4 regions of the Xanthobacter flavus genome follow, and region 3 is predicted to be linked to each of the others. Evidence: predicted binding sites of a transcription regulator. Region 3 holds the regulator's gene; each other region holds the start of a gene.
What was found. Region 3 encodes PhoB, which activates phosphate uptake and scavenging genes when phosphate is short. Its sites were predicted from a motif close to TGTCATNNANCTGTCAT; they were not measured.
Positions count from the first base shown of each region.

Region 1 (7,543 bases), 2.2 Mb from region 3:
GAAGCCGTTCTCCATGGCCTTCCTCGGCTGGCTGTTTATCGGCCACCTGTTCCGGCCCTATCTGCCAGCCGACCAGATCGACAGCTATATCGCCGGCCTCATCCTTCTGGCGGCGGCCCCCTGCACGGCCATGGTGTTCGTCTGGTCGAACCTTACCAAGGGCGAGCCGCATTTCACCCTGTCCCAGGTGGCGCTGAACGATGCCATCATGATCGTCGCCTTCGCGCCGGTGGTGGGACTGCTGCTCGGGCTCTCCTCCATCACCGTGCCGTGGGACACGCTCTTGCTGTCGGTGGTGCTCTACATCGTCGTGCCGGTGATCGCGGCGCAGCTTCTGCGCGGACGCATTCTGGTGCGCGGGGGGCAGGGGGGGCTCGATCGCCTCCTCGGCGTGCTCCAGCCCCTTTCCCTTGTGGCGCTGCTTGCCACCCTGGTGTTGCTGTTCGCCTTCCAGGGCGAGCAGATCCTCGCCCAGCCGCTGGTGATCGCTCTTCTGGCGGTGCCGATCCTGATCCAGGTCTATTTCAACTCGGGCCTCGCCTATCTGCTGAACCGCATCAGCGGTGAAGCCCATTGCGTGGCCGGCCCTTCGGCCCTCATCGGCGCCTCCAATTTCTTCGAGCTGGCGGTGGCCGCCGCCATCAGCCTTTTCGGCTTCAAGTCCGGGGCTGCGCTCGCCACCGTGGTGGGCGTGCTCATCGAGGTTCCGGTGATGCTGTCCGTCGTGTGGATCGTGAACCGTTCCAAGGATTGGTACGAGGCCGGCGGCGTGAAGGTGACGGACGTCGCCGATCATACCAAGGCCTGAGGCCGCCGCGGCAACGCCGCACCATCTCAAGATCACAGGGAATGACGCTGCCATGAGAGTTGGGATCAACGGCCTCGGCCGCATCGGACGATTGTCGCTGCGCGCGGCCCTGGGGGCGGCGCACCGCCCGGACAACGACCCGCGTGGCAACAACCGGCTCGACATTGTCCACCTCAACGAGATCAAGGGCGGCGCCGAGGCGTGCGCCCACCTGCTGGAATTCGACAGCGTGCAGGGCCGCTGGCGCGCGCCCATCTCCCACGATGAGGGCAGCGTGCGCATCGGCGAGAAGGCCATGTCCTTCTCGTCCCATGCCAAGCCGGAAGACATCCCCTGGGGCGACCTCGGGGTGGATGTGGTGCTGGAATCCACCGGCAAGTTCCTCACGCCGCAGGTGCTCGAAGGCCACCTGAAGCGGGGCGCCAAGCGCGTCATCGTCGCCGCGCCGGTGAAGGACCCGTCCGTGCTCAACGTGGTGGTGGGGGTTAACGAGCAGCTCTATGACCGCGAGAGGCACCCCATCGTCACTGCCGCCTCCTGCACCACCAACTGCCTCGCACCGGTGGTGAAGGTGGTGCACGAGGCCATCGGCATCCGCCACGGCCAGATCACCACCATCCACGATCCCACCAACACCAACGTGGTGGTGGATGCGCCCCACAAGGACCTGCGCCGGGCCCGCTCGGCCATGCTCTCGCTACAGCCCACCACCACCGGCAGCGCCACCGCCATCGCCCTCATCTATCCCGAGCTGAAGGGCAAGCTGAACGGCCATGCGGTGCGCGCCCCCGTGCTCAACGCCTCGCTCACTGACTGCGTGTTCGAGCTGAACCGCGAGACCACGGCGGACGAGGTGAACGCGTTGTTCGCCAAGGCCGCCGCGGGTGCGCTCAACGGTATCCTCGGCTTCGAGCCGCGCCCTTTGGTGTCGGCGGACTATGCTCGCGACACGAGGTCCGCCATCGTGGACGGACCCTCCACCCTCGTCACCGACGGCACCCTGCTCAAGGTCTATGCCTGGTACGACAACGAGATGGGCTATGCCTGCCGCATGGTGGACCTCGCCTGCCATCTCGAACGGGCGGGCCTGTGATGGCGGCGTCCTCCTCCGCGGGCCTGCGCAACTACGCCATCGTCACGGCGGCCTATTGGGGCTTCACGCTGACCGACGGCGCCTTGCGCATGCTGGTGCTGTTCACCTTCTTCAAGCTCGGCTACTCGCCCTTCACCCTCGCCTTCCTGTTCCTGCTCTATGAGGCGGCGGGCATCGGGGCGAACTTCATCGGCGGCTGGCTCGCCGCGCGCTTCGGTATCACCCGGATGCTCACGGTGGGGCTCACCACCCAGATCGCCGGCTTCCTGCTGCTCTCGGCCATGTCCCCCTCGTGGGAGACCGCTTTTCTGGTGGCCTGGGTGGTGGCGGCACAGGGCGTGTGCGGGGTGGCCAAGGACCTCACCAAGACCGCCTCCAAATCCGCCATCAAGGTCACGGAAGCGGAAGCGAAGGGCAGTGCCGAGGGGCGCCTGTTCCGCTGGGTGGCGTGGTTCACCGGCTCGAAAAATGCCATGAAGGGCTTCGGCTTCTTTCTCGGCGGTGTATTGCTGGAGGCGTTCGGCTTCCGCCTCTCGCTGTGGCTCATGGCGGGTGTGCTGGCGATCGTGCTGCTCGGCGTCCTGCTGTCCCTGCCACCCATGATGGGCAAGGCCAAGGCGAGCAGCTCGGCGAAGGAATTGTTCGGCAAGAGCCGGGGGGTGAACCTGCTCGCTGCCGCGCGCGTCGCCCTGTTCGGCGCGCGGGACGTGTGGTTCGTGGTGGGTGTGCCGGTGTTTCTCTATGGCACCGGCTGGACCTTCCCCATGGTTGGTGGCTTCCTGGCGCTGTGGACCATCGGCTACGGCATCGTTCAGGCGGCAGCCCCGGCGGTGGTGAGCCGCAGCCCGGACGGATTGTCGAAGGAGGTTCCGGCGGCGCGCTGGTGGGCGCTGGGCCTCGCCCTCGTTCCCGTGGCCATCGCCGTGCTTCTCGCCGCGACGCCCATACGGCCGGACCTGATCGTGGTCATAGGGCTCGCCATTTTCGGCGTCGCCTTCGCGGTGAATTCCTCGCTGCACTCCTATCTGATCCTCGCCTATGCAGGATCGGAGAAGGCGGCGGAGGACGTCGGCTTCTATTATGCCGCGAATGCCGCGGGGCGCTTCGCCGGAACCCTCCTCAGCGGCCTGCTCTACCAGGTGGGGGGCATCACGACCTGCCTCGCCGGCTCCGCCGTCATGCTCGGCATCTGCTGGCTCACCACCCTGCTGCTGCCGACCCACGCCAGCGCCCTGGAGAAGGCCAGGCCCGGCAGTGCCCTGCCGAGCAGTTGAGCCGGCCGCATCGTAGTCGGTGCGTCACACAACAGTCGTACTCAAGATGCGATCCAATCGGAGATGAAGCCATGTCGCTCCTGCGCTCCCTGACCTGTGCCGCCATGCTCGCGGCGACCATGCTGGCGCCGTCCTTTGCCCAGGCCGAATTCAAGCTCGACCCGCGCTTCACCGACACCAATGGCGACATGGTGGCCGATACCCCGTCGGACCCGGCGAAGCAGCTCGACCCCGACACCCTCATCTTCGCCTATACCCCGGTGGAGGATCCCGCAGTCTATGCGAAGGTGTGGGCCGAATTCCTCGACCATCTCGCCAAGGTGACGGGCAAGAAGGTGCAGTTCTTCCCCGTGCAATCCAATGCGGCGCAGCTCGAAGCCATGCGCGCCGGCCGCCTGCATGTGGCCGGCTTCAACACCGGCTCCAATCCCATCGCGGTGGCCTGCGCCGGCTTCGTGCCCTTCACCATGATGGCGTCCAAGGACGGCGCCTATGGCTACGAGATGGAGATCATCACCTATCCCGGTTCCGGCATCACCAAGGTCGAGGACATCAAGGGCAAGAAGATGGCCTTCACCTCGGAGACCTCGAACTCCGGCTACAAGGCGCCCTCCGCGCTCCTGAAGTCGCAGTTCGGCATGGAGGCCGGCAAGGACTTCGAGCCGGCCTTCTCCGGCAAGCACGACAATTCCATCATCGGCGTCGCCAACAAGGACTATCCCGCAGCGGCCGTCGCCAATTCGGTGATGAAGCGCATGATCGCCCGAGGTGTCATCAAGCCCGAGCAGGTGGTGACCATCTACAAGTCGCAGACCTTCCCCACCACCGGCTATGGCTATGTCTACAATCTGAAGCCGGAGCTGGCGGCGAAGGTGAAGGAGGCGTTCTTCAGCTTCAACTGGGAGGGCACCGGCCTGCAGAAGGAGTTCAAGTCCGCCGAGCCGCCGCAGGAGAAGTTCATCCCCATCACCTTCAAGGACACCTGGGCGGTGGTGCGGCAGATCGACGACGCCATGGGCGTCAGCTACACCTGCAAATAGGCTCCGGCGTAGGCCCGGCATGAGTGAGACTGCGGGATGCTGACCATCGCCGGCCTGTCGAAGCGTTATGCCAAGGGGGACAAGGCCCTCGACGATGTCTCGCTCGGCATCCCGGCCGGCCAGGTGGTGGGACTGATCGGTCCTTCCGGCGCCGGCAAGTCCACCCTCATCCGCTGCGTGAACCGGCTGGTGGAGCCCACGTCCGGCTCCATCCGCCTCGGCGACACCGAGATCACCCGTCTCGGTGGGGCCGGCCTGCGGCGAGCGCGGCGGCGCATGGGCATGATCTTCCAGGAATATGCCCTGGTGGAACGCCTCACCGTCATGGAGAACGTGCTCTCCGGGCGGCTCGGCTATGTGGGCTTCTGGCGCGCCTTCCTGCGTCGCTTTCCCCAGGCCGACATCGACCGCGCCTTCGCCGTGCTGGAGCGCGTCGGCCTCCTCGATCATGTGGACAAGCGCGCCGACGAGCTTTCGGGCGGCCAGCGCCAGCGGGTGGGCATCGCCCGCGCCCTCGTGCAGGAGCCCGACATCCTGCTGGTGGACGAGCCCACCGCCAGCCTCGATCCCAAGACGTCTCGCCAGATCATGCGCCTCATCGTCGAAGTGTGCGCCGAGCGGCAGCTGGCGGCCATCGTCAACATCCACGACGTGGCGCTGGCGCAGATGTTCGTCCAGCGCATCATCGGCCTCAAGGCCGGGCGCATCGTGTTCGATGGGCCCCCGGAGGCCCTCGACACGGCCGCCCTCACCGCCATCTATGGCGAGGAGGACTGGTCGCGCACCATCCGCGAGGTGGAGGCCGACGCGGCCGAGGAAGCCGCCGCGGCCGACGCGGTTCGCGGCCTGAGAGCGCAGACGACGCCCGCCGCCGCCGCGAGGGCGCTGTGACAACGGCCCATGTCCCGGCGCGCCGCTGGCGCCCGCCGCCGCTCATCGCCAATCCGTATCTGCGCTATGCGCTCATCATCGGCGCGGCGCTCTATCTGGCGCTGGCCCTCGGCAGCGTCGAGGTCAATTGGGCGCGCCTCTCGGACGGGTGGGCACGCGGCCTACGTTTCGTCTCCGGCTTCCTGGAGCCGAATTTCTCCCGGCGCTGGGACGACATCGTCCAGGGCATGATCGAGAGCCTGACCATGACGGTGACATCCACCGTGGTTGGCATCGCCATTTCGGTTCCCATCGGCATCGGCGCCGCGCGCAATGTGGTGCCGCGGGCGGTCTACTACGTCTGCCGGTCCATCATCGCCGTGTCGCGGTCCCTGCAGGAGATCATCGTCGCCATCCTGCTGGTGTCCATGGTGGGTTTCGGCCCGTTCGCGGGCTTCCTCACCTTGTCCTTCGCCACCATCGGCTTCCTCTCCAAGCTGCTGGCGGAGGACATCGAGGACATCGACCCCGCCCCGGTGGAGGCGATCCGCGCCACGGGCGCGCCCTGGCCCGCGCTGATCGCCTTCGGCGTCCTGCCCCAGGTGGCCCCGCGCCTGCTCGGGCTGTCGCTCTACCGGCTCGACATCAATTTCCGCGAATCCGCCGTGGTGGGCATCGTCGGCGCCGGCGGCATCGGCGCCACGCTGAACACCGCCATCGACCGCTACGAATTCGACAGCGCCGCCGCCATCCTCATCCTCATCATCGCCATCGTGATGGCGAGCGAATATGTCTCCGGCCTCGTGCGCGGGCCGGTGAAATAATGCCGGTCATAGCCCTCCCCGAAGGCCGCCGGTCCTGGCAACGGCGCACTTCGCGCGGCCAGATCGCCGTGTGGTTCGGCTGGCTTCTCGCCGTGGCCTTCACCGTGTTCTGCTGGCGGGTGATGACGGAAGGCACCATCTGGGCCTTCGTCTGGGATGCCCCCACCCAGGCCGCCGACATCGGCGCGCGCATGGTCCCGCCGCGCTGGTCCTATTTCCCGGCACTGCTCAAGCCGCTTTGGGACACGCTCAACATTGCCACCCTCGGCACGCTCATCGCCATCGTGCTGTCGGTGCCGGTGGCCTTCCTCGCGGCACGCAACACCACGCCTAGCGCCGCCTTCGTGCGGCCGCTGGCGCTGTTCGTCATCGTCGCCTCGCGCTCCATTAATTCCATCATCTGGGCGCTGCTGCTGGTGGCGATCCTGGGTCCGGGCGTGCTGGCCGGCATCATCGCCATCGCGCTCAGGTCCATCGGCTTCATCGGCAAGCTGCTCTACGAGGCCATCGAGGAAATCGACGAGAGCCAGGTGGAGGCGATCCGCGCTACCGGCGCCTCGGGCGCCCAGACCCTCGCCTACGGGATCGTGCCGCAGATCATGCCCGCCTTCGCCGGCATCAGCGTGTTTCGCTGGGACATCAACATCCGCGAATCCACGGTGCTCGGCCTGGTTGGCGCGGGCGGGATAGGACTCAACCTGGAAAGCTCGCTCAATACGCTGGCGTGGCCGCAGGTGACGCTGATCCTCATGGTGATCCTCGCCACCGTGGTGGTGAGCGAATGGGTGTCCGCCAAGGTCCGCCACGCCATCATCTGATCTTCGGAGCCTGAACGATGACTGAGCATTCCCTTGTCACCATCTGGCACAATCCGGCCTGCGGCACATCGCGCAACACGCTCGCCCTGATCCGCAACGCCGGTATCGAGCCGACGATCGTCGAATATCTCAAGACCCCGCCCGCGCGGGAAGAGGTCGCCGCCGCCATCGCCGCGGCGGGCCTCACGGTGCGCGCCGCGACCCGCCAGAAGGGCACACCCTATGCCGAACTCGGCCTCGACGATCCCGCCCTCACCGACGACACTCTGCTCGATGCCATGATGGCCCACCCCATCCTCATTAACCGGCCGTTCGTCTTCACCCCGCTCGGGGCGCGGCTGTGCCGGCCGTCGGAAAGGGTCCTGGACATCCTGCCCGCGCCGCAGAAAGGGCCGTTTACGAAGGAGGATGGAGAGGTGGTGATCGATGCCGAGGGACGGCGCGTTTGCTGACGCGGGGAGCGCTTTCAAGTATGCCTTGATGATTGACACATTGATGATCGATGTATAGCCTTCCTGCATGTCTCGAACCTCTCCATCGGCCACCCCATCCGTTCCGCCGTCGCCCGCCCCGGTGCCGAAGCCCGGGCCCGATTTCCTGAGCCGTGCCTACTGGAACGGCACCATCAAGATGAGCCTGTCGAAATTCTTCATTCTGTGCGTGCTGCATCAGCGGCCCATGCACGGATACGACGTGGCACGGGCAGTCGAGGCAACGACGAACGGCTGCTGTTCCCCTGCAGAGGGCACCATCTATCCGGTGCTGCGGGAGTTCGAGGAGGGCGGATATGTCACCGCTGCAAGCGAGGTGGTCTCG
Region 1 covers NZ_JAGGML010000001.1:95,480-103,022, reverse strand. The annotation lists gene arsB (ACR3 family arsenite efflux transporter) at 1-808, shown strand, start outside; gene J2126_RS00480 (ArsJ-associated glyceraldehyde-3-phosphate dehydrogenase) at 861-1,901, shown strand; gene arsJ (organoarsenical effux MFS transporter ArsJ) at 1,901-3,175, shown strand; gene phnD (phosphate/phosphite/phosphonate ABC transporter substrate-binding protein) at 3,280-4,215, shown strand; gene phnC (phosphonate ABC transporter ATP-binding protein) at 4,252-5,106, shown strand; gene phnE (phosphonate ABC transporter, permease protein PhnE) at 5,103-5,909, shown strand; gene phnE (phosphonate ABC transporter, permease protein PhnE) at 5,909-6,727, shown strand; gene arsC (arsenate reductase (glutaredoxin)) at 6,745-7,179, shown strand; gene J2126_RS25695 (PadR family transcriptional regulator) at 7,247-7,543, shown strand, end outside.
Region 1: the regulator PhoB is predicted to act here: its motif matches at 3,198-3,214, upstream of phnD (phosphate/phosphite/phosphonate ABC transporter substrate-binding protein).

Region 2 (7,543 bases), 1.3 Mb from region 3:
CGGGAGTCTTTCGGCGGCGTCACATCGATCATTCCGCTCTCGTCCGGCGTGCCGTAGCCGCGGGTCTCGCGCAGGTCGATGACGCGGAATGAAAAGCCGCCGTCGCGCTTCATGCCCGGCGCGCGGCCGGTGACGAGCGCATAGACGCCGCCGCCAAGAACCAGGGCGGTGATGACGATGCCGGCCACCAGGATGAGGCCGCCGACAAGCGTAAACAGGGCGAGGCCCACGAGACCCGCCACCACAAGGCCGGCGATACCGCCGAAGATGTTCACGAGCTGTTTCATGACTGAAAGGGTGTCGGCCAATTCGGGCGGAATTCCGAGCGGAGACACCGGGGCACCAGCAACCTTTGCGTGATCGCGGCCTTGGCCTGACCGAAAGGGAAGGGCGGCTCAGTCCGCCGCCCCCTCCTCATATTGCTCCAGCGCGGGCTCACGTCCAATGAGCCGGGCGAGCTGGCGCAGGCGGTTCTGCACGCGTTCGTTGACGAGCGACACCAACGTCTTCGGCACGCTCAGCACCAGCTGGTCGCCGCGCACCTTCAGCGGCATGCGGGGCAGGATGCCCGGCATCGCGGCGGACAGCACATAGCCGACCCGCATGGCCGCCCCGAGGATGCGGGCGCGGTCCAGCATTCCGGTGGTGACAAGCTCAAGGATGCGGGTGTCGCTTTCGTCGGCGCCGAGGCCCACGTGACGGAAATAGACCGACAGCGCCACGTAAGCCCGGCCGGGATGATCGATGCCGGCGAAGGCGGCATGGGCGATCATGTTGAGGCTCTGCTCGCCGCGATAGTCGGGATGGGCGCGCCAGCCCACATCCGCGAGCAGGCAGGCCGCGCGGCGCAGGCGGCGCTCCTCGTCCGCTTCCTCCAGCACCGGGGCAGAGGCGAAGAAGCCGTCGGTCCAGGCCACAAGTTCCTCACCGTGCAAGGGCGAGCGGGAGCGCAGGACATTCATCTCCGCCGCCGCGATGAGCAGCGGGTCACCGGCCCGCTCGGCCTCGGGCAGCAGCGAATAGAGCAGGCCCTCGCGCACGCCGAGGGCCGAAATGACCACCTCGGACGGGCGCCCCTGCCGCACGATGTTCTCCAGCACCAGCGCGCCATAGGCGAGCAGCGGGCGCCGCGCGTCGGAGATCACGTCGATATGGGCCAGCGCTTCGGTGTCGGCACGATGGACGATGCGGGTGAAGTCCAGCGCCTCGCGGGCCGGTATCACATAGCCGTGCATCACATGCAGCGGATAGCCCTTCGTGAACATGTGCAGACGCGCAAGGGCCCGCCATGTGCCACCCACCGCATAGAAGGTCCGGCCGGCGAGGCCGTCCAGAACCTGCGCCTCGGGGATGGTGTCGCGGACGATCTTCTCCGCCTTGCGCGTCGAGCGCGACGAGCGATCCTGAAGGGCGAGGCCGCCCAGCGGCAAGGTCACGCCCGTGCCGACGCAGCCGGCTTTCACGTCCACCAGCTCCAGCGAGCCGCCGCCCAGATCGCCGACGATGCCGTCCGGCGCGTGCACGCCGGCGACGATGCCATAGGCCGCGAGTTCCGCCTCGCGCTTGCCCGTCAGCAGCTCGATGCGGGTACCGCAGATGGCCTCGCACTCGGCGATGAAGGCGGGGCCGTTCTGGGCATCACGCGCGGCGGCGGTGGCGAGCGCATGGATCTCGCCCACCTGCATGGCGTCGCAGAGCGCGCGGAAGCGCTTCAGCGCGGCGAAGGCGCGATCGACCGCATCCTGCGGGAGCCGGCCGGTGGAGAGGACCTCCCGGCCGAGCCCACACAGGGCCTTCTCGTTGAAGATCGGCGTCAGGGCACGGTTGAGCCCCTCGTACACGACGAGGCGCACCGAGTTGGAGCCGATATCAATGACTGCGACCGGCGCCCCAAGGGACAGCCGGCCGGGCGCCTGCGTCAACTCAGCGCCCGCCTCCCCGGCGGACGAAGAGGCTGCGCGGCGAAGAATCCTTGAGAGACTTTCCACGTCCGGACAAGCTCGGATTGGTCATGAAATACTGATGGGCGTTGAACGGCTCCTCGCCCGGCGCCGGGACTATGCGTTCGGAGGAGCCATCCGGCAAGACACGCCAGCTCTGCTGGTTGTCGATAAGGTTCGCGACCATGATCTGGTCGAGCACCTGCTCGTGCACGGTCGGGTTGGTGATGGGGCACAGGGTCTCAACCCGGCGGTCGAGGTTGCGCGGCATCAGGTCCGCCGAGGAGATGTAGACGATGGCGTTCGGGCTGGGCAGGCCATGGCCGCCGCCGAAGCAGTAGATGCGCGAGTGCTCCAGGAAGCGCCCGACGATGGACTTCACCCGGATGTTCTCGCTCAGGCCGGGGATGCCCGGCCTGAGGCAGCAGATGCCGCGGATGACGCAATCCACCTGCACCCCGGCCGCGCTCGCGGCATAGAGCGCGTCGATGATCTCGGGGTCCACAAGCGAATTGCACTTCAGCCAGATCGCCGCCGGACGGCCCGCCCGCGCGAACTCGATCTCGTCCGCGATGTGCTTCATCAGCCGCGGCTTGAGGAAGGACGGCGACACGGCCATCGCGTCGAGCTCATCAGGCGTCGCATAGCCGGTGATGAAGTTGAAGATGCGCGCCACGTCTTGGGCGATCACCGGATCGGCGGTGAAGAAGGACAGGTCGGTGTAGATGCGCGCGGTAATGGGGTGGTAGTTTCCGGTGCCCACATGCACGTAGGTGGCGAGCTGCGAGCCCTCGCGGCGCACCGCCATGGAAAGCTTGCCGTGGGTCTTCAGCTCGATGAAGCCGAAGACCACCTGCACGCCGGCGCGCTCCAGGTCACGCGCCCAACGGATGTTGGCCTCCTCGTCGAAGCGCGCCTTCAGCTCCACCAGCGCCGTCACCGACTTGCCGGCTTCGGCCGCCTCGGCGAGCGCCTTCACGATGGGGCTGTCGGATGAGGTGCGGTACAAGGTCTGCTTGATGGCGACGACATTGGGGTCGCGGGCGGCCTGGCGCAGAAACTGAACCACCACGTCAAAGGATTCATAAGGGTGGTGAACCAGAATGTCCTTCTCGCGAATAGCGAGAAAGCAGTCTCCGCCGTGGTCGCGGATGCGCTCGGGAAATCGGGCGTTGTAGGCCTGGAACTTCAGGTCCGGCCTGTCCACCGACACGAGCTGCGAAAATTCGTTCAGCGCGAGCACGCCGTCCACCACGAAGATCTCGTCGTCGTTCACCCCAAGCTCGCGGGCGACGAAGATGCGCAGTTCGTCCGGCATGGCGGCGTCGGCCTCCATGCGGATCACCTCGCCGTACCGGCGCTGCTTCAGCGCGGTCTCGAACAGGCGCACGAGGTCTTCCGCCTCTTCCTCGATTTCGAGGTCGCTGTCGCGGATGACGCGAAAGACGCCCTGTCCCTTCACGGCGTAGCCGGGGAAGAGGCGGGCGATGAACAGGCCGATCATCTGCTCGAGCGTCATGAAGCGCAGCGTGCCGGCGCCCTGGTCCGGCAGGCGGATGAAGCGGTCGACCTTGGCCGGAATGCGGATAAGCGCGTTCATCCCCCGCCCGTCCGACTGGCGCACCAGCTGGAGCGCCAGCGAGAAGCCGAGGTTGGGAATGAAGGGGAAGGGGTGGGCCGGATCGATGGCGAGGGGGGTCAGCACCGGGAAGACATGGTTGAGGAAGTGCCGCTCCAGCACGTCCATGTCCTCGGGAGTCCCGTCCGTGCCGTCCACCAGCACGATACCGGCGCCGGCGAGGTCTCGCCGCAGTTCGCGCCAGCGGCCCTGCTGGTCGGCGATCAATTGCGCGGCGGCCGCGAGAATGGTGTTCAGTTGCTCGGAGGGGGTGAGCCCGTCCGGGCTCGGGGTCTGGACGCCTTCTCGCACCTGTTCCTTCAGGCCCGCCACGCGGACCATGAAGAATTCGTCGAGGTTGTTGGCGGAAATGGAGAGGAAGCGCAGTTGCTCCAGCAGCGGGTGATTGCGGTTCTCCGCTTCCTCCAGCACGCGGCGGTTGAAGCCGAGCCAGGAAATCTCGCGGTTGATGAACCGCTGCGGGGATTGCGCGAGCGGGCTTTCCACTTCGGCGACGATCTCGGTGTCGGAGAGAGCTACAGCCTCGTTCATGCCCATTCGCTCCGTCGCTCCCTCAACGCCTCAATGGCGGAAACCGGCCGGACCATGGCCGGCTTGCATGACCACTCTATGACATTGCGCCGGCCTTGCGCGTTCCTCAATCATCGCCCACCGGACCGGCGCCGCCGGGCGCATCGTCTGGATGGTCGCCGAATGCCTCGGCGTCGAGCGCGGACGCCAGCACCTGGGCCGCGAGGGCGCGCGTCACCGGCCGCCGGGCGGCCAGCGCCGCCTGGTCCAGCGCCTCGACAATGCGCTGCGCGCCGGCCACTGAACGCGGAATCCGCAGCAGGAGATATTGTACGGTCGCCTCGTCCACAGCGAGCTGGCGGTCGGCGAACAGCTTCACCAGCACCGCGGCCAGCAGCGCATCGTCCGCCGGGGCGATCTCGAACACCGGAATGGCACGCAGACGGGAAGCGAGGTCCGCGGTGGCGAGCGCGAAGCCGGAGGGCAGCGTGCGCGCGGTCATCAGCAGGTAGGCCTGCTGCTCGCGGGCGAGATTGAGCAGGTGGAAGAGGGCCGGCTCGCTGAAGGTCGCCGGGTCGAGATCCTCGAGCACCAGGGCATCGTGGGCGAGGGCGGCCGGCACCGACTCGCGCACGAGGTCACGGGCAGCGAGCGTCAGGGCGCCCGACCGTTCGGCGAAGATGGCGGCGAGGTGGCTCTTGCCCGAGCCGTCCGGCCCGACAAGGCAAGCGACGCGCGAGGGCCAGTCCGGAAACGCATCGATGAGCGCGAGCGCTGCCGCGTTGCCGGGGGCCGCAAGGAAATCCTCGCGGCGGAGCGCCGGCTGGTTGGGCAGGTCGAGGGCAAGCTGTCGCGGCGGTCCGGCCGGGAGACGGGGCATGATGTCAGCGCGCCTCGGCCGGCGGATCTTCCTCATCCGCGGCGCCCTGGTAGAGCGAGGATTGCATGTACCTGGCGATGGCGAAGCGCACGAGCACCCCGGCCACCGCCGTCAGCGGCACCGCCAGCAGAAGGCCGACGAAGCCGAACAGGTAGCCGAAGGCGAACAAGGCGAACATCAGCCACACCGGATGCACGCCGATGCTGTCGCCCACCAGTTTGGGCGCGAGCACGTAGCCCTCGATGGTCTGGCCGGCGACGAAGATGGCGAGCACGGTGCCGATCATGCCCCAGTCGGGAAAGAACTGGACGATGGCCACGCCCATGGCCAGCACGAAGCCGGTGAGCGATCCCACATAGGGGATGAAGGTGATGACCCCCGAGACGATGCCGATGAGCAGCCCGAAGTTGAGCCCCACCATGGACAGGGAGATGGCGTAGAAGCCGCCCAGCAGCAGGCAGACCGTGGCCTGGCCGCGCACGAAGCCGGCCACCGCATTGTCCATGGCGCGGGCGAGGCCGCGCACCACCGGGCGATGCGGAACAGGCACCAGCCGGTCCACCAGCCCAACCATCTCGTTCCAGTCGCACAGGATGTAGAACACAACCACCGGCGTCACCACCAGCAGCGCGAACAGGGCGACGAGTGCCTGTCCGCCGGACCAGACCGAGGAGAGCAGGGTCAGCACATGGCTGACGCCCTGGGTCATCAGGTCCGAGATGGAGCGCTGCATGTCCGGCAGTCGGTCGCCGACGATGCCGCTCAGCCATTCCCGGTTCTCTTCGGTCAGAAGGCCCTGAAGGCGCGTCACATAGGAGGGCAGGCGCTGGATGAACTCGAACAGCTGCGACGACAGGATCGGCAGCGCCAGCAGGAAGAACAGCATCACCAGCAGCAGCATGATCCCCACCACCACGAGGGCGGAGAGGGTGCGTGCGACGCCGATGTGCTCCAGGCGGGCGACCACCGGATTGAGGAAATAGGCGAGCACGATGCCTGCCACGAAGGGCAGGAGGATGCCGGACAGCAGCCAGAGGATAAGGGCGGTGAGCAGTAGCGCGCCCACCCAGAAGCGGGCCTGAATGCGCACCGATGTCCCCTCCATTCCCGGATGGATCGGCACGGGCATGCGGGGCAGGCGGGCGAAAGCTGCGCTGCGCCGCGCCGGCGACGTCGGGTCGCTGCGGAGTTCCGGCATGCGCGTGCGGTCGCCGTCCATCACCTTGCGCCTTTCAACCGGCCGCCCGAAGGAGAGCCGATCCTGAACCGTCGCCCCTCAGCTTGCCATATGGCGCGTCCATGCGGCGAGATAGGCAGCGGCGGAAAGGCCCGTCAAGAGGCCGACCAGCACCAGCCCGAGATCGTACAGCCCCGGCACGGCCACGCCGAAGCCCGCGCTGGCCAGCACGACGGCCGCGAAGCTGATCTGCGCTGCCGTGTTCACCTTGGAAATCAGCAGGGGGCTGATCGTCACCGGCTTCGCCATCACCAGCGAGAGCACCACCGCGCCAATGATCATGACATCCCGCGAGACGACCGCGATGGCGACCCAGCGCGGAATGAGCCCCACCACCGCCAGCGTCACGTAGATCGAGACGAGCAGCGCCTTGTCCGCGACCGGGTCGAGATAGGAGCCAAGCTCGGTCTGCATCTGGAAGCGCTTGGCGATGAAACCGTCGAGCGCGTCCGATACCCCCGCAGCAAGGAACAACCAGAAGGCGAGGAGCGGCTCGCCCGAGGCGATGGCCCACACCACGGCCGGCACCAGGAAGATGCGCAGCAAGGTGATGATGTTGGGGATGCTCAAGGCTCTTCCGCCACCCTGATAGCGTTGAAAGGCCAGCCGTTGCGAGAAGAGCGCGGGCGCTCCGCGCTCCGCCCTCAGGCGCTGATGCGCTCGATCTCCGCGCCGCAGCGCGACAGCTTCTCTTCCAGCTTTTCGAAGCCGCGATCGAGGTGATAGACGCGCTGCACCATGGTCTCGCCCTCGGCGGCGAGGCCGGCGATGACGAGGGAGACCGAGGCGCGCAGGTCGGTGGCCATCACCGGTGCGCCTGTCAGCCGCTCCACGCCCTCCACGACGGCGGTGTCGCCGTCGAGGTGGATACGGGCACCGAGGCGCGCCAACTCCTGAACATGCATGAAGCGGTTCTCGAAGATGGTCTCTGTGATGCGTGAGCGGCCCTTCGCCTTGGTCATCAGGGCCATGAACTGGGCCTGCAGGTCGGTCGGGAAGCCGGGATAGGGGGCGGTGGAGACGTCCACCGGCAGGATGCCGGCGCCGTTGCGGCGGACACGAATGCCCTCGTTGGTGGCGTCGATCTCCGCGCCGGCGTGGCGCAGGGTCTCCAGCGCGTCCTCCAGGAGGTCCGGCCGGGCGCCGGCGAGCATCACGTCACCGCCGGTCATGGCGGTGGCCATGGCATAGGTACCGGTCTCGATGCGGTCGGGCAGCACCGCGTGGCGGGCCGCCTTGAGGCGCGGCACGCCCTCGATGCGGATGGTTGACGTGCCGGCCCCCTCGATGCGCGCGCCCATCTTGATGAGGCAGTCGGCGACATCGACGATCTCGGG
Region 2 covers NZ_JAGGML010000001.1:3,579,461-3,587,003, forward strand. The annotation lists gene J2126_RS16975 (sulfotransferase family protein) at 1-57, shown strand, start outside; gene J2126_RS16980 (hypothetical protein) at 1-287, opposite strand, end outside; gene ppx (exopolyphosphatase) at 396-1,922, opposite strand; gene J2126_RS16990 (RNA degradosome polyphosphate kinase) at 1,924-4,110, opposite strand; gene J2126_RS16995 (HdaA/DnaA family protein) at 4,217-4,969, opposite strand; gene J2126_RS17000 (AI-2E family transporter) at 4,974-6,188, opposite strand; gene J2126_RS17005 (CDP-alcohol phosphatidyltransferase family protein) at 6,246-6,776, opposite strand; gene murA (UDP-N-acetylglucosamine 1-carboxyvinyltransferase) at 6,851-7,543, opposite strand, start outside.
Region 2: the regulator PhoB is predicted to act here: its motif matches at 4,178-4,194, upstream of J2126_RS16990 (RNA degradosome polyphosphate kinase).

Region 3 (7,543 bases):
GCGCAGGCGCTTCTTCTCCTTGCTGTCGAGGCCGACCACCATCTCGGCCTCCAGCTGGTCCCACACGTGATCGATGGAGGCGCCGCGGTCGCGTCCCGCCTCGGTGAGGAAAACGCGCACGAGCCGGCCGTCGCCATCGGTGGCGCGGCGCTCCACGAGGCCCTGCGTCGTCAGCCGGGCGATGGTCTTGGAGGCGGTGGGCGGGCGCACGCGCAGCGCCGAGGCGAGATCGCCCATGGTGCGGCCGTCCGCCTCGCACAGGAGCTTCAGCACGGATTCCTGACCGGGAAACAGCCCGAGGCCGGCGAGGAGGCGGGCCGACAGCGCCTTCTGCAGGCGCGCGGTGTGGGTGAGCCTGTAGCCGATGGTCTTCTGAACCGGATCCTTCATGGGTCTCCCCGCCCTTCCTGAGCGCGAGCGGGGCGGCCCGTTCGCGCGCCCCTTTATCCACATGCCGGCTTACAATTTTGCGAAGGTTGGAGCCCGACAGATGTCAAAGACGCAGGCGCTCGTGAATTTTTCGCGCGCGCCATCTTCCGAGGGCCGTCATCGCCCGCCTTGTGCGGGCGATCCACCCAACCACTCGTCCGGTTGCACGGTTTTCCCGGCACCCCTCCCGCGGCGCCGTGGATCGCCCGCACAAGGCGGGCGATGACAGCGACGGGCAAAAGGCGGTTCCCACGCCCCCTCGCCCCGCTCAGCGCCCCATGGTAGCGTCCCCGCCGTGACCGGACCCGATCGCCTTTCCCTTTCCCGACGCGCGCTCATCCTGCGCGGTGCCGCGCTGGCGGCCGCGCCGATCGCGGGCCTGAGCCTTGCCACCACCCGCGCGCTCGGCCAGCAGACCGAGGCGGACGTCATCATCATCGGCGCGGGCGCGGCCGGCATCGCCGCCGCCCGCCGTGTCGCCGAGGCCGGACGCAGCTATGTGCTGCTCGAGGCCGGCAAGCAGGTGGGCGGGCGCACGATCACGGACACCACCCAGTTCGGCGTGCCGTTCGATCTCGGGTCCGCCCGTCTCAACATGCCGGCGGCCCGCCCCATGGCCGCCTTCGGCCGGGCCGAGGGGCTCGACATCTATCGCGCGCCGGACGGCGGCCGGCTCTATGTCGGCGGGCGCGAGGCGGGCGATGCCGATTATGAGGATTTCATCGCCACGGTGCGCCGGGGCGAGCGGGCCATCGTCGCCGCCGGTGACGCCAACCGGGACATGGCTGCCGCCCGCGCGCTGCCGGACCTCGGGCCGTGGGGGGACAGCGCGCGCTTCGTGCTCGGCCCGTTCACCTGCGCCAAGGAGCTCGATCAGGTCTCCACCGTGGATGTCTCCCGCGCCGACGAACGCGAGAGCGAGGACATCTGCCGGCAGGGCGTCGGCACGCTGGTGGCGCAGCTCGCGCGGCCGCTCACGGTGCGCCTCGAAGTGGTGGCGCGGTCCATCGATCTCAGCCCCCGCCTGGTCTCGGTGCAGACCAACAAGGGCACCGTCACCGGCCGCACGGTGATCGTCGCCGTGCCGCCCAGCGTCATCGCTGCCGGCAAGCTGCGCATCGGCCCCACCTTTCCCCCGCGCTACCGCACGGCAGTGGAGAAGATCACCCTTGGGGCGTTCGACCACATCGGCTTCCGCCTGCCGCGCAATCCCGGCAACCTGGGCGCCGACGAGCTGATCTATTTCCGTGCCGACAGCCCGCGCGCCTATGCGCTGCGCGCCCGCATCGGCGGCAGCGATCTCTACAGCCTGGAGGTGGGCGGCGCCGTGGCGGCCGGCCTCGCCGATAGCCCGCCCGAGGCCGCCGCGTCCTTCGTGAAGGCGGCGCTGACCCGCGAGTTCGGCGCGGATGCCGGCGCGCGCGTCGGCAAGGTGTTCGCCACCCGCTGGAGCAAGGAGCCGTGGGCGCTGGGGGCCTTCTCCTGCGCGCTGCCAGGGTTCGGCAACATGCGCCGCGCCTTCACCGACACGGTCGGCGGACGCCTCGTCTTCGCCGGCGAGCATACCCACGAGACCCTCTGGGGCACGGTCGGCGGCGCCTGGCTCTCCGGCGAGCGCGCGGCGAAGCAGGCGCTGGGGCTGATCGGGGTGCGGACGGGGTGAGGGGGCGGGCCGTATGGCCGTCGCCGCGCGCTCTTAATCTTCCGCCCCGTCATCGCCCGCCTCGTGCGGGCGATCCACTTCTCGGCTGGAGGGGTGCCCGATTTTCGGTGCAGCCGGACGAGCGGACGCGTGGATCCCCCGGCCGAGCCGGGAGATGACGGCGCTCAATTGGAGAGGTCGGAGCCTCAAAAAGCCCGCGCGGCGCCTGAGCGAAGACAACGCCCCAAAAGCCCGCGCGGCGCCTGAGCGGAAGCAACGCTCAATGCGCGCGGGCGAACATCTCGTTGAAGGAATAGCCGGCGCCGCGCACGGTGCGGATGGGGTCGGACTGGCGGCCGCGGTTGATGGCCTTGCGCAGGCGGCCGACGTGAACGTCCACCGTGCGCTCGTCGATATAGACGTCCTGGCCCCATACGCCGTCGAGCAATTGCTCGCGGGAGAAGACGCGGCCGGGGCTCTGCATCAGGAATTCCAGCAGGCGGAACTCGGTGGGGCCGAGATGGATCTCGCGGCCGGCGCGGTGCACCCGGTGCGTCTCGCGGTCGAGTTCGATGTCGCCGGCGCGCAGGAGCGTCGCCACATGCTCGGGCTTGGCCCGGCGCAGCAGGGCGCGCACGCGGGCGAGCAGCTCGGGCACGGAGAAGGGCTTCACCACATAATCGTCGGCGCCGGTGGCGAGGCCGCGCACCCGCTCGGTCTCCTCGCCGCGGGCGGTGAGCATGATGACGGGCAGGCGCTCGGTTTCCGGCCGGGTGCGCAGCCGCCGGCACAATTCGATGCCGGAGAGGCCGGGCAGCATCCAGTCGAGGATGATGAGATCCGGCACGCTCTCCCGCAGCCGGGTCTCGGCCTCGTCGCCGCGTCCCACGCTTTCGACGCCGTAGCCCTCCGACTCCAGATTGTACCGGAGCAGGAGGGTCAACGGCTCTTCGTCCTCGACGATCAGAATACGCGCCGGCACTTTGGTCTATCCGTCACTATCGGGGCTCCGCGCCCCGTCTTCAGGTCTGTTGGATCAGCTCTGAACGGTTGTGGTGCGGCCCGGGAAGGGCAGGGTGGTGTCGCTGGAGGCGTCCGCCTTCGGGCGGGTCTCCGGCAGGTTCTGACCCGTGACCATGTAGTGGACGATCTCCGCGATATTGGTCGCGTGGTCGCCGATGCGCTCGATGTTCTTGGCGCAGAACAGCAGGTGCGTGCACACCGAGATGTTGCGCGGATCCTCCATCATGTAGGTGAGGAGCTCGCGGAACAGCGAGGTGTACATGGTGTCGATGGCGCCATCGCGGCCCCACACTTCCACCGCCTTGGCGTCGTTGCGGGCGGCGTAGGCGTCGAGCACTTCCTTCAGCTGCTCCAGCACGAGGTCGGAGATGTGCTCCACCCCGCGCACGAGCTTGGCCGGATGATACTCGCCCTCGATGGCGATGACGCGCTTGCCGACGTTCTTGGCGAGGTCGCCGATGCGCTCCAGGTCGTTGGCGATGCGGATCGCGGCGACGATCTCGCGCAGGTCGATGGCCACCGGCTGGCGCTTGGCGATGACCAGGATGGCCCGGTCCTCGATCTCGCGCTGAACCTGGTCGACGGTGGCGTCGAGCAGCACCACCTTCTGGGCGAGGGCGCTGTCGCGGCGGATGAGGGATGTGACGCTGTCGGCGACCAGGCGCTCGGCCTGTCCGCCCATCTCGACGACCTTGCGGCCGATTTCCTTCAGCTCCTGGTCGAAGGAGGCAACGATATGATCCGGCATCTCAGTGATCCTTCAATCGGTCAGCCGAAGCGGCCGGTGATGTAGTCGCGCGTCTTGATCTCCTTCGGATTGGTGAAGATCACGTCGGAGGGGGCCACCTCGATCAGCTCGCCCAGATAGAAGAAGGCGGTCATGTCGGCGCAGCGCGCGGCCTGCTGCATGTTGTGGGTGACGATGACGATGGTGAATTCCTGCTTCAGCTCGTCGATCAGATCCTCGATCTTCGAGGTGGAGATGGGGTCCAGCGCCGAGGTGGGCTCGTCGAGCAGGATCACCTCGGGCTTCACCGCGATGGTGCGGGCGATGCACAGGCGCTGCTGCTGGCCGCCGGACATGCCGAGCGCCGAGGTGTGCAGGCGGTCCTTGGTCTCGTCCCAGATGGCGGCCTTGCGCAGGCACCATTCCACGCGCTCGTCCATCTGCGACTTGGAGAGCTTCTCGTGCAGCTTCACGCCGAAGGCGATGTTGTCATAGATCGACATGGGGAAGGGCGTCGGCTTCTGGAACACCATGCCGATGCGCGTGCGCACGATGGTGGGGTCCAGCTCCTTGCCGACGATGTTCACGCCGTCGAACAGCACCGCGCCCTCGGCGCGCTGGCCGGGGTAGAGGTCGAACATGCGGTTGAACACGCGCAGCAGCGTGGACTTGCCGCAGCCCGAGGGGCCGATCATGGCGGTCACGCGCTTCTCGGGAACCTCGAAGTTGATGTTCCGGAGCGCATGATTGCTGCCGTAGTAGAACTGCAGGTTCTCCACCTTGATCTTGGCGGGGGCCGACGGCGCGTCGGGCTTGGCGCCGACGGCGGAGGCGAGATTGAAGGTGGGGTCGACGGCTGAAGTCATCTTGTCCTCGCTTGGGCTTGTGGCCGTGCTTCGGAGGAAATGGAAAGGGCGGAGAGGCGGCGGGCCTTGGCCCGCGCCTTAAAATCAGTGGCTGCGGGCCAGGAACAGGCGGGACGCCACGTTGAGCACCAGCACGCCCACGGTGATGAGCAGCGCGCCGGCCCAGGCGAGCGCCACCCAGTCGTCGAACGGGCTGCCGGCGAACTGGTAGATGGCGATGGGCAGGCTCGCCATCGGCTTCGACAGGTCCGTGGACATGGCGTTGTTGCCGAGCGAGGTGAACAGCAGCGGCGCGGTCTCGCCGGCGGCGCGGGCGATGGCCAGCAGGACGCCGGTCACGATGCCGGCGCGGGCCGCGCGCCAGGTGATCAGCATCACCACCTTCCACTGCGGCGCGCCGAGCGCGAAGGCGGCTTCACGCAGGCCCACCGGCACGAGGTTCAGCATGTCCTCGGTGGTGCGGACGACCACCGGGATCACCAGGATGGCGAGGGCGATGGCACCGGCCCAGCCGGAGAAGCCGCCCAGCGGCGAGACAAGGAACGTGTAGACGAACAGGCCGACCAGGATGGACGGCGCCGAGAGCAGGATGTCGTTCACGAAGCGAGCGACGTGGCCAACCTTCGTGGTCTTGCCGTTCTCGGCCAGGAACGTACCGGCCAGCAGGCCGATGGGGGTGCCGATCGCCATCGCGATGCCGATCTGGATCAGCGAGCCGACGATGGCGTTCAGCAGGCCGCCGTTTTGCCCCGGCGGCATGGTGATGCGGGTGAAGACGTTGGTGCCCAAGGCCGGCAGGCCCTTCTGCACCAGCGTGAACAGGATCCAGGCAAGAAGGAACAAGGCGAACACCGCGAAGCCGGTGCTGACGGCCTTGACCGTGAGATCCTTTGTGCGGCGGATGGCGAGGGAGGACATGCTGGTGCGCTCCTCAGGACTTCAGGTTGGATCGGACGAGGAAGCGCGAGAGCGCCAGCACGATGAAGGAGATGACGAACAGGATGAAGCCGAGCGCCAGGAGGGAGTCGAGCTTCAGGGAGCCCTGCGCTGCCTCGGGGAACTCATTGGCGATGGTCGAGGCGATGGTGGCGCCGGGCGCGAACAGCGAGGCCGAGAGACGCGTCGCGTTGCCGATCACGAAAGTCACGGCCATGGTCTCGCCGAGCGCGCGCCCGAGTCCGAGCATGATGGCGCCGACCATGGCCGTGCGGCCGTAGGGGATCGAGACGTTCTTGTAGACCTCGTAAGTGGTCGCGCCGATGCCGTAGGCCGATTCCTTCAGCATGGGCGGCACCGATTCCAGCGTCTCCACGAACATGGCCGTGATGAAGGGCAGGATCATCACCGCCATGATGAGGCCGGCGGTGAGCATGCCGCCACCGAGGGCGGGGCCCTGGAACAGCGCGCCCAGGACGGGGATCGGCCCGAACAGCTCGATCAGCGGCGGCTGCACATAGGCCGCCATGAGCGGCGATATGATGAAGAAGCCCCACATGCCGTAGATGATGGAGGGCACCGCAGCGAGCAGCTGGATCGCCACGCCGATGGGCCGGCGCAGGCGCTGGGGCGCAATCTCGCTGAGGAAGAAGGCGATGCCGAAGGACAGCGGCAGCGCGATGATGACGGCGATGACGGCGCTGAACAGCGTGCCGTAGATCATCACCAGGGCGCCGAAATTCTCGGTCACCGGGTTCCAGGTGGAGTTCCAAAGGAAGTCGAGGCCGAAGGCATGGAACGCCGGAAGCCCGCCCTCGAAGAGCATCGCGATGATAAGCCCGAGGAGGACGAGCACGAAGATGCCGCATCCCCACAGGAGGCCCACGAAGATGGCGTCTGCGGTGCGTCCCACCGCCTTTGCCGATCCGATCGGCGCGACCAGGGCTCCCTTGGGGCCCGCGCCGGTACCACTCATCGTCGCGTCCATCTGGTCCTTCCCCCGCACGCGCTTCAAAAAAACTCTAGGCCGGACCCCGGCCGGGCAAGAGGAGCGCCGCCGAAGGCGGCGCTCCCGTCAGTTTCCATAGAATGGGCGATACGCCCCGTTCAGTTCGACCAGACGGCCTTGCCGTCGACCTTCACCTCGGTCTTCCAGGCTTCGCGCACGCGGGCCGCCACGTCCTTCGGCAGCGGGATGTAGTGCAGCTTCTCGGCGATGGGGGCGCCATTCTCGAAGGCCCAGTCAAAGAACTTGATGACCTCGGCCGCCTGCTCAGCCGACTTCGGCTCCTTGGGGAGGAGGATGAAGGTGGCGGACGTGATCGGCCAGGTGGCATCACCGGGGGTGTTGATCATGGACGCGGCGAAGTCCTTGGCGCCGGCCCAGTCCGCATTGGCGGCAGCCGCCTGGAAGGCGGGAACGGTCGGCGACACGAACTTGCCGGCCTTGTTCTGGAGCTGGGTGGTGACGAGGTTGTTGGCCGAGGCGTAGATGTACTCGACGTAGCCGATAGCACCCTTGGTGTTCTTCACCGTGCCGGACACGCCCTCATTGCCCTTCCCGCCGGCGCCCGTCGGCCAGGAGACGGAGGTGGCGGCGCCGACCTTCGACTTCCACTCGGGGCTCACGTCCGCGAGATAGGAGGCGAACACGAAGGTGGTGCCCGATCCGTCAGAGCGGTAGGTGGGGACGATGCCGAGGTTCGGCAGGTTGAGGCCGGGATTGAGGTCGGCAATGGCCTTGTCGTTCCACTTGGTGATCTTGCCGAGATAGATGTCGGCGAGCACCGGGCCGGTCAGCTTCAGCTGGTTGGCGGCGATGCCGTCGAGGTTCACGATGGCGACCACCGAGCCGATCACGGCCGGGAACTGGAGGAGCTTCTGCTGCGCGAGCTTCTCGGTCTGGACCGGGGCGTCGGA
Region 3 covers NZ_JAGGML010000001.1:2,296,340-2,303,882, reverse strand. The annotation lists gene J2126_RS11130 (MarR family winged helix-turn-helix transcriptional regulator) at 1-390, opposite strand, end outside; gene J2126_RS11125 (flavin monoamine oxidase family protein) at 725-2,092, shown strand; gene phoB (phosphate regulon transcriptional regulator PhoB) at 2,352-3,053, opposite strand; gene phoU (phosphate signaling complex protein PhoU) at 3,108-3,842, opposite strand; gene pstB (phosphate ABC transporter ATP-binding protein PstB) at 3,863-4,687, opposite strand; gene pstA (phosphate ABC transporter permease PstA) at 4,772-5,605, opposite strand; gene pstC (phosphate ABC transporter permease subunit PstC) at 5,619-6,611, opposite strand; gene pstS (phosphate ABC transporter substrate-binding protein PstS) at 6,731-7,543, opposite strand, start outside.

Region 4 (7,543 bases), 2.1 Mb from region 3:
CACATCCCGACGGCCCAATGAGGGCGGTGACCTTACCCTCGACGATCGGAAGCTCCACCCCCTTGAGCGCCTGGTTGTCGCCGTAGAAGAAATTGAGGTTGCGAACAGAAGCGCGCAGGGGGGCGGGCTCCTTGCTGGCCACGGCGTCCAATGCTGGGGTCACGGCGGTCATCTCGTTCTCCGAAAGGCCGGGCTGCAGCATCAGCGCATGCTCCGGCGGATCTTGTAGCGCAGCCAGATGGCGATCGCATTCATCAGCAGCGTCATAAGCAGCAGAATGAGACCGGTTGCTGCTGCGTTCACGTGGAACGCCGCCTGGGGACGTGAAACCCAGTTGAACATCTGGATCGGCATCACCGTGAACGGCGAGTTGAGCCAGTTGAAATTGATGAACGGAAAGGTGTCCTGGACCGGTGAAGGCGGCAGGAAGGCGATGAAGGTGAGCGCGCCGATGGTGATGATGGGCGCGGTCTCGCCGATGGCCCGTGACATACCGACGATGGCACCCGTGAGGATGCCGGGACGCGCGGTGGGCAGGATGTAGCCGCTCACCGTCTGCCATTTGTCGGCGCCAAGCGCATAGGCGCCCTCGCGGATCTCGAGCGGGATGGAGCGCACCGCCTCGCGTGTGGCGACTATGATGATGGGCAGGATGAGAAGCGCCAGCGTGATGCCCGCAACTAGAATCGTCTGGCCCATGGCGAAGCTCTGCACGAACAGGCCGAGGGCGAGCAGCCCATAGATGATGGAGGGCACGCCCGCGAGATTGGTCACATTGATTTCGATGAGATGGGTGATCCAGTTCCGCGGCGCATATTCCTCAAGATAGAGGCCTGCTGCGACGCCGAGCGGCACCGCCAGCGCCGTCGTCACCAGCATCACCAGCGTGGTGCCGACCCAGGCGGACAGAATGCCGGCCTCCGAAGCGCGTCGGGAGGGGAAGCTCGTCAGGAAATCAAGATCAATGCGGCCAAGCCCGTCCACCATGAAGTCCACGATGAGCGACAGCAGAACGATCATGGAAATGACGAGCACGCTGAGGCCCAGGATCGCGAAATTGCGGTCGGACCGATGCGCCCGAGCGACGATTTCCGCGTCGGAGAGGCGGCGGGAGGGTTGAGCGGCGAGCGGCTTCACGGCCATCCCCTCAATAGACTTCACGGTATTTCTGGCGGAGCCAGAAGGCGAGAATGTTGAAGGCGAAAGTCATGAGGAACAGCGTCATGCCCGCCGCGAAGATGGTGAGATAAGCGATGGAGCCATGTGGCACGTCGCCGAGGCTGATCTGGACGATATAGGAGGTGATCGTGGCTGCGCCCTCCAGAGGGTTCAGGGCGAGCTTCGCCTGCTGGCCCGCAGCAATGGCCACCACCATGGTCTCGCCCACCGCCCGCGACATGCCGAGGATGTAGGCCGCCGTCACCCCGGAGAAGGCGCCGGGGATCACCACCCGCGTCGCCGTCTGGAGCCGCGTGAAGCCCAGCGCATAGGCCCCCTCCCTCAGTTCCGCAGGGACCGCGCGCATGGCGTCCTCGCTCACGGAAACGATGTAGGGCAGGATCATGATGCCCATGACGATGCCCGGCACGAGCAGGTTGAAGCCCGCCAGCCCGGGAATGAAGATCTGGAAGATGGGCGTGAGGAACAAAAGAGCGAAATAGCCGAATGCCACAGTGGGCACGCCTGCGATAAGCTCCAGAAACGGCTTGATGGTCTCGCGCACCTGTGGCCGCGCGAACTCCGACAGATAGATTGCGAGCACGGTACCGGCTGGAATCGCGACGAGCAGGGCGATGAGCGAACTCACCAAAGTACCGGATACCAGAGTCATGATGCCGAAGTGCTTGTCCTGAAACACCGGCGTCCATTGTGTGTCGGTCAGGAAGGAGATGATCGACACCTGTGCGAAGAATTTCAGGCTTTCGGACAGGAGGACGTAGACGATGCCCGCCGTGACCAGGACAGAGAGTGCGGCACTGAGAAACAGGACAACGCGCATGATGCGGTCCACCACCCGGCGTCGCGCCAGGAAGACCGGAGAAACCGTCAGGCGCAACCGGCCTGTTCTTGAGTCTGGAGACACCGGTGCGACCACGTCCAACCCTCACCTGAATGGAGGGAGGCGCCGGAGCACCTCCCTCAGGTCCCTCAAGATCACCTGTCAGTAGACGAGCTTTTCCTTGACGAGATCCTCGACGGAGACGCCGACCTTGGACCCGGTGAAGCCGGTGCCGATCTCACGCTTCTTGAAGCGCTCCTGGAACACCTTCAGGGCGGCCTCGGGCAGCGGCACATAGCCGACTTCCTTGACCAGCTCGACCGCGTGCTTCGGGTCCTGGTAGAACTCAACGAACTTCGCCACCTCCGGACGGGTTTCGGCCGCCTTCTTGTTCACGTAGATGAAGATCGGCCGCGACAGAGGCTGGTACTTGCCGGTGCGGGCGTTCTCGACCGACGGCTCCACGGCGGGCGCGGCGTCATCGACCTTGATCTTCACCGCCTTCAGCTTGCCGGTGTTCTCTTCATAGTAAGCAAGGCCGAAAAAGCCGAGGGCGTTGGGATCGCCCGCCACGCCCTGGACCAGCACGTTGTCATCCTCCGATGCGGTGAAGTCGCCGCGGCTGGAATGCTCCTTGCCGACGATGGCGGCGGTGAAATAGTCGTAAGTGCCTGAGTCGACGCCCGCGCCGTAGAGCACCAGCGGCCGATCCGGGTAGCTGTCGCGGACCTGCTTCCAGTTGGTGATCTTGCCCTGGGCCTCGGGCTCCCAGATCTTCTTCAGATCCGCAACCGTCATCTCGCTCGCCCAGGTGTTGGACGGGTGGACGATGACCGTGAGCGCATCAAGGGCGACCGGCAATTCGATATACTCGATGCCGGCTTCCTTGCAGGCCTTCTGCTCGGCGGAGGTGATGGGGCGCGAGGCGTCAGAGATGTCGATCTCTCCGCGGCAGAACTTCTTGAAGCCGCCGCCGGTACCGGAGATGCCGACCGTCACCTTGATATCCTTGTTCGCCTTCTGGAATTCCTCCGCCATGGCTTCGGTCACGGGGAATACCGTGGACGACCCGTCGACCTTGACCAGTGCCTGGGCAGCGGCGCCGTTGAAGGCCGCGCCGGTAGCGAGCAGCGCGAGGGCGCTCGCGAGAGTGATGATCTTCATGAGGATGCCGTCTCCCTGGACAGTGCCGCTAGGGCTTCTGATGCTCACCTAGCCTCACGGGCTCTAAGCATGTTATGTAACAAATTCATGACAATTTGTGTATATCGAGCGATATTCCTGAATCAACAGAGATTTTATCGAATATGACGCAACGTAGTTCTAGGCTATGGTTGGCTTTATTTCATGTAAATCATATGGACATCGTGGCAATTGTCCATGGTTGATTGCAATTTTTGAGAGGCTATCCGACTTCGATTGACGTATATTACTTATATAAAGTCCATATGAAGCGCCTATTATTCATTTCTCCTCCCGAACAAATTTGCCTCTCAACCTCGCGAGCATTCCGTCTCTACATTACATCATTTCCATTTGTATCGACATATCGATAATTTATACTATCGCTGCGATTGGCGCGACGTAAATGGCGTCACAAGAGTGACATGAAGGCCATATAGCGATCTGTCCACTCCTATCGACATAATGACTCGTATGGAGCTATCTGTTTCCAGCGATATGTCGCTAGGACCCAAGGGAGGCCAGCCGTGAATCGCATTCTTGTCTGGACAGCTGCGGCGACGCTCGCGGCCCTGTCGATGTTCGCGCCTCCGGCGCGCGCCGCGGAGGTGCGGGGTGCCGGCTCCACCTTCGCCTATCCGATCATCTGGAAATGGGCGGAGGCGTTTCGTGAGCGCACAGGCCACATCGTAGGATACCAGTCGGTGGGTTCGTCGGCCGGCGTCAACCGTATTAAGGACGGGGTGGTGGATTTCGGCGCGTCCGACAAGCCGCTGAAGCCGGAAGAACTGGAGAAATATGGCCTCGGCCAGTTCCCCATCGTGTTCGGTGGCGTCGTTCCGGTGTTCAACGTGGACGGCGTGGGGCCCGGCCAGCTCCGCTTCACCGGCGCCCTTCTCGCTGACATCTATCTCGGCAAGGTCACGACCTGGTCCGATCCCGCCATCAGGGCCCTCAATCCCGACGTCAAGCTGCCCAACGCGAAGATCGTGGTGGTGCACCGTTCCGATGGATCTGGAACCACGTTCAACTGGGTGTCCTACCTTGCCAAGGCGAGCCCGGAGTGGAAGCAGCAGGTCGGCGAAGGCAGCGCAGTCGCCTGGCCGGTGGGGTATGGCGCGCGCGGTAACGAAGGGGTCTCGACCGAGGTCAAGCGGGTCCCGAATGCCATCGGCTATGTCGAATACACCTATGTGGTGCAGGTGAAGCTGGCCTATGGCCTCGTCCAGAACCGTGCTGGCAAGTTCATCGCACCCAGCGCGGCGGCGTTCCAGGCGGCGGCGCTGAGCTTCGATTGGGCCGGCGCCAAGGACTTTTTCGTCGTCATCACCGATTCCCCCGCCGAGGATGCCTATCCTATTGCGGCGACCACCTTCGCTCTCATGTACCGCGAGCCGAAGGTGCCGGCGAACAGCCAAGCCGCCTTCGAGTTCTGGCGTTTCGCCCTGGGCGAGGGCGAGAAATTTGCGTCCGAGCTCGGCTATGTTCCCTTGCCGCCGGCTCTGGTCCAGCAGGTCAAGGACTATTGGGCCAGGACCTTCAAGGGCGGCGCCTGAGGCACTTGGGCTGACGCGTGAGCAGCATTCGAACGGTGAGACAAGATGGACGAGACGAAGCTGAATGGGGAAGACGCCACGCGGATCTTCGATGCGCTGTCCCAAGGCACGCGCTTCGAGACTTATCGTCTTCTGCTGCGCTATGTGCCCTATGGCCTTCAGGCGGGCGACATCGCCCGCCTGCTGGCGGTAGCGCACAATACCATGTCGGTGCACCTCGGCGTGCTGGAGCGTGCCGGCCTTGTCACGTCGCGGCGCGAGGGACGGTCCATCATCTATGCCGTCAGCTTGTCCACAGCGGGCCCTGTGCTGAGCCAACTGATGGCGGAGATGGGTTTTGCCGTCTCCCCCCGGTGCGGGACCGGCCCCGCGGCCTTTCCACAGCTGCGTCCTGCCGCTGGGAATGATCGCGTCTACAATGTTCTGCTGGTCTGCTCGGCCAACTCGGCACGGTCGCTGATCGCGGAGGCGTTGCTCAACCGCGAGGGGCGAGGCCGCTTCAAGGCCTACTCGGCCGGCAGTCGGCCGAAGCTCAAGCCGCACTCGATGGCTATCGATCTGCTCGACTCGCTCGGCTACGACACGACGAACCTCGCCTCCAAGAGCTGGGATGGGTTCGCCAGGCCGGATGCGCCCCAGATGGATTTCGTCATCACTACCTGCGACGCCGCAGCTGGGGAAATCTGCCCTGCCTTCCCCGGTCATCCGCTACAGGCCCATTGGGGTCTGCCCGACCCGATCCGGGTGAAGGGAACCGAAGCTGAGCAGAAGGCTGCCTTCGTTGCCACCTACCGTCGGCTCGCCGGGCGTATCTCCGCCTTCGTCAACCTGCCATTTGAGCAGCTCGATCTTGCTTCGCTCAAGGAGCGCATCGGCGAGATCGGGAAAATGGAGGGAGCGACGGACCTCACACTCTCGGGACAGGCCGCGTGAACTGTCGTCGTCCTGAAACAGACCGCGCCCACGCTCTCGCCGCAATCGGCCGCAGCTGGCGGCCTTGGGAGATCCCGCACCGTGTCCGTGTTTGAACGCTATCTCACTCTCTGGGTGTTCCTGTGCATCATCGCCGGCGTCGCGCTTGGCGCGCTGGCGCCGTCCGTGTTCCAGACCATCGGGGCGCTGGAAGTGGCGCGGGTCAACCTGCCGGTAGCCATCCTCATATGGCTGATGATCGTGCCCATGCTGGTCAAGATCGACTTTGCCGCGCTCAAGGAGGTCGGCCGGCACTGGCGCGGAATCTCGGTGACGCTGCTGGTGAACTGGGCGGTGAAGCCGTTCTCCATGGCGTTCCTCGGCTGGCTGTTCATCGGCTATCTGTTCCGACCCTACCTGCCAGCCGACCAGATCGATAGCTATATCGCCGGCCTCATCCTTCTGGCGGCGGCGCCCTGCACGGCCATGGTGTTCGTCTGGTCAAATCTCACCAAGGGTGAGCCCCACTTTACCTTGTCCCAGGTGGCGCTGAACGACGCCATCATGATCGTCGCCTTCGCGCCCGTCGTGGGGCTGTTGCTCGGGCTCTCCTCCATCACCGTGCCGTGGGACACACTCTTCCTGTCGGTGATGCTCTACATCGTCGTCCCGGTGATCGCGGCGCAGCTCCTCCGCGGGCGCATCCTGGCGACCGGTGGACAGGCCGGGCTCGATCGCCTGCTCGGCGTGCTCCAGCCGCTCTCCCTGGTGGCGCTGCTCGCCACCCTGGTGCTGCTGTTCGCCTTCCAGGGCGAGCAGATCCTCGCCCAGCCGCTGGTGATTGCGCTGCTGGCCGTGCCGATCTTGATCCAGGTCTATTTCAACTCGGGCCTTGCCTATCTCCTGAACCGGCTGTCCGGCGAAGCCCACTGCGTGGCCGGCCCCTCTGCCCTCATTGGGGCCTCCAATTTCTTCGAGCTGGCGGTGGCTGCCGCCATCAGCCTGTTCGGATTCAAGTCGGGTGCGGCTCTCGCCACCGTGGTGGGTGTGCTCATCGAGGTTCCGGTGATGCTCTCGGTGGTGTGGATCGTGAACCATACCAAGGACTGGTACGAAGCCGGCGGCGTGAGGGTGACGGACGCCGGCGACCGCACCAAAGCCTGAGATCATCGCGGCAACGCCGCACCTTTTCAAAGTTTGCGAGGATGACGGTGCCATGAGAGTAGGGATCAACGGCCTCGGCCGCATTGGACGGCTTTCGCTTCGCGCGGCCATGGGGGCGGCCTACCGCCCGGACAATGATCCGCGCGGCAACAACCGGCTCGAGATCGTTCATCTCAACGAGATCAAGGGTGGGGCGGAAGCCATCGCCCATCTCCTCGAATTCGACAGCGTACAGGGGCGCTGGCGTGCGCCCATCGCAGCCGAGGGCGCGGATAGTGTGCGCATCGGCGAGAAGAGCTTGTCTTTCTCCTCTCACGCGACGCCGGGCGATATCCCCTGGGGCGATCTCGGCGTGGACCTCGTACTGGAGTCCACCGGCAAGTTTCTCACCCCCGCCGTGCTCGAAGGTCACCTGAAGCGCGGCGCCAAGCGCGTAATCGTCGCCGCGCCGGTGAAAGACCCGTCCGTGCTGAACGTTGTGGTGGGGGTGAACGAGCAGCTCTACGACCGAGAGACGCATCCCATCGTCACCGCTGCCTCCTGCACCACCAACTGCCTCGCCCCGGTGGTGAAGGTGGTGCACGAGGCCATCGGCATCCGCCACGGCCAGATCACCACCATCCACGATCCCACCAACACCAACGTGGTGGTGGACGCGCCCCACAAGGACCTGCGCCGCGCCCGCTCGGCCATGCTCTCGCTGCAGCCTACTACCACCGGCAGCGCCACC
Region 4 covers NZ_JAGGML010000001.1:178,417-185,959, forward strand. The annotation lists gene pstB (phosphate ABC transporter ATP-binding protein PstB) at 1-172, opposite strand, end outside; gene pstA (phosphate ABC transporter permease PstA) at 202-1,137, opposite strand; gene pstC (phosphate ABC transporter permease subunit PstC) at 1,148-1,999, opposite strand; gene J2126_RS00910 (PstS family phosphate ABC transporter substrate-binding protein) at 2,162-3,163, opposite strand; gene pstS (phosphate ABC transporter substrate-binding protein PstS) at 3,709-4,737, shown strand; gene J2126_RS00920 (helix-turn-helix domain-containing protein) at 4,783-5,670, shown strand; gene arsB (ACR3 family arsenite efflux transporter) at 5,752-6,813, shown strand; gene J2126_RS00930 (ArsJ-associated glyceraldehyde-3-phosphate dehydrogenase) at 6,866-7,543, shown strand, end outside.
Region 4: the regulator PhoB is predicted to act here: its motif matches at 3,592-3,608, upstream of pstS (phosphate ABC transporter substrate-binding protein PstS).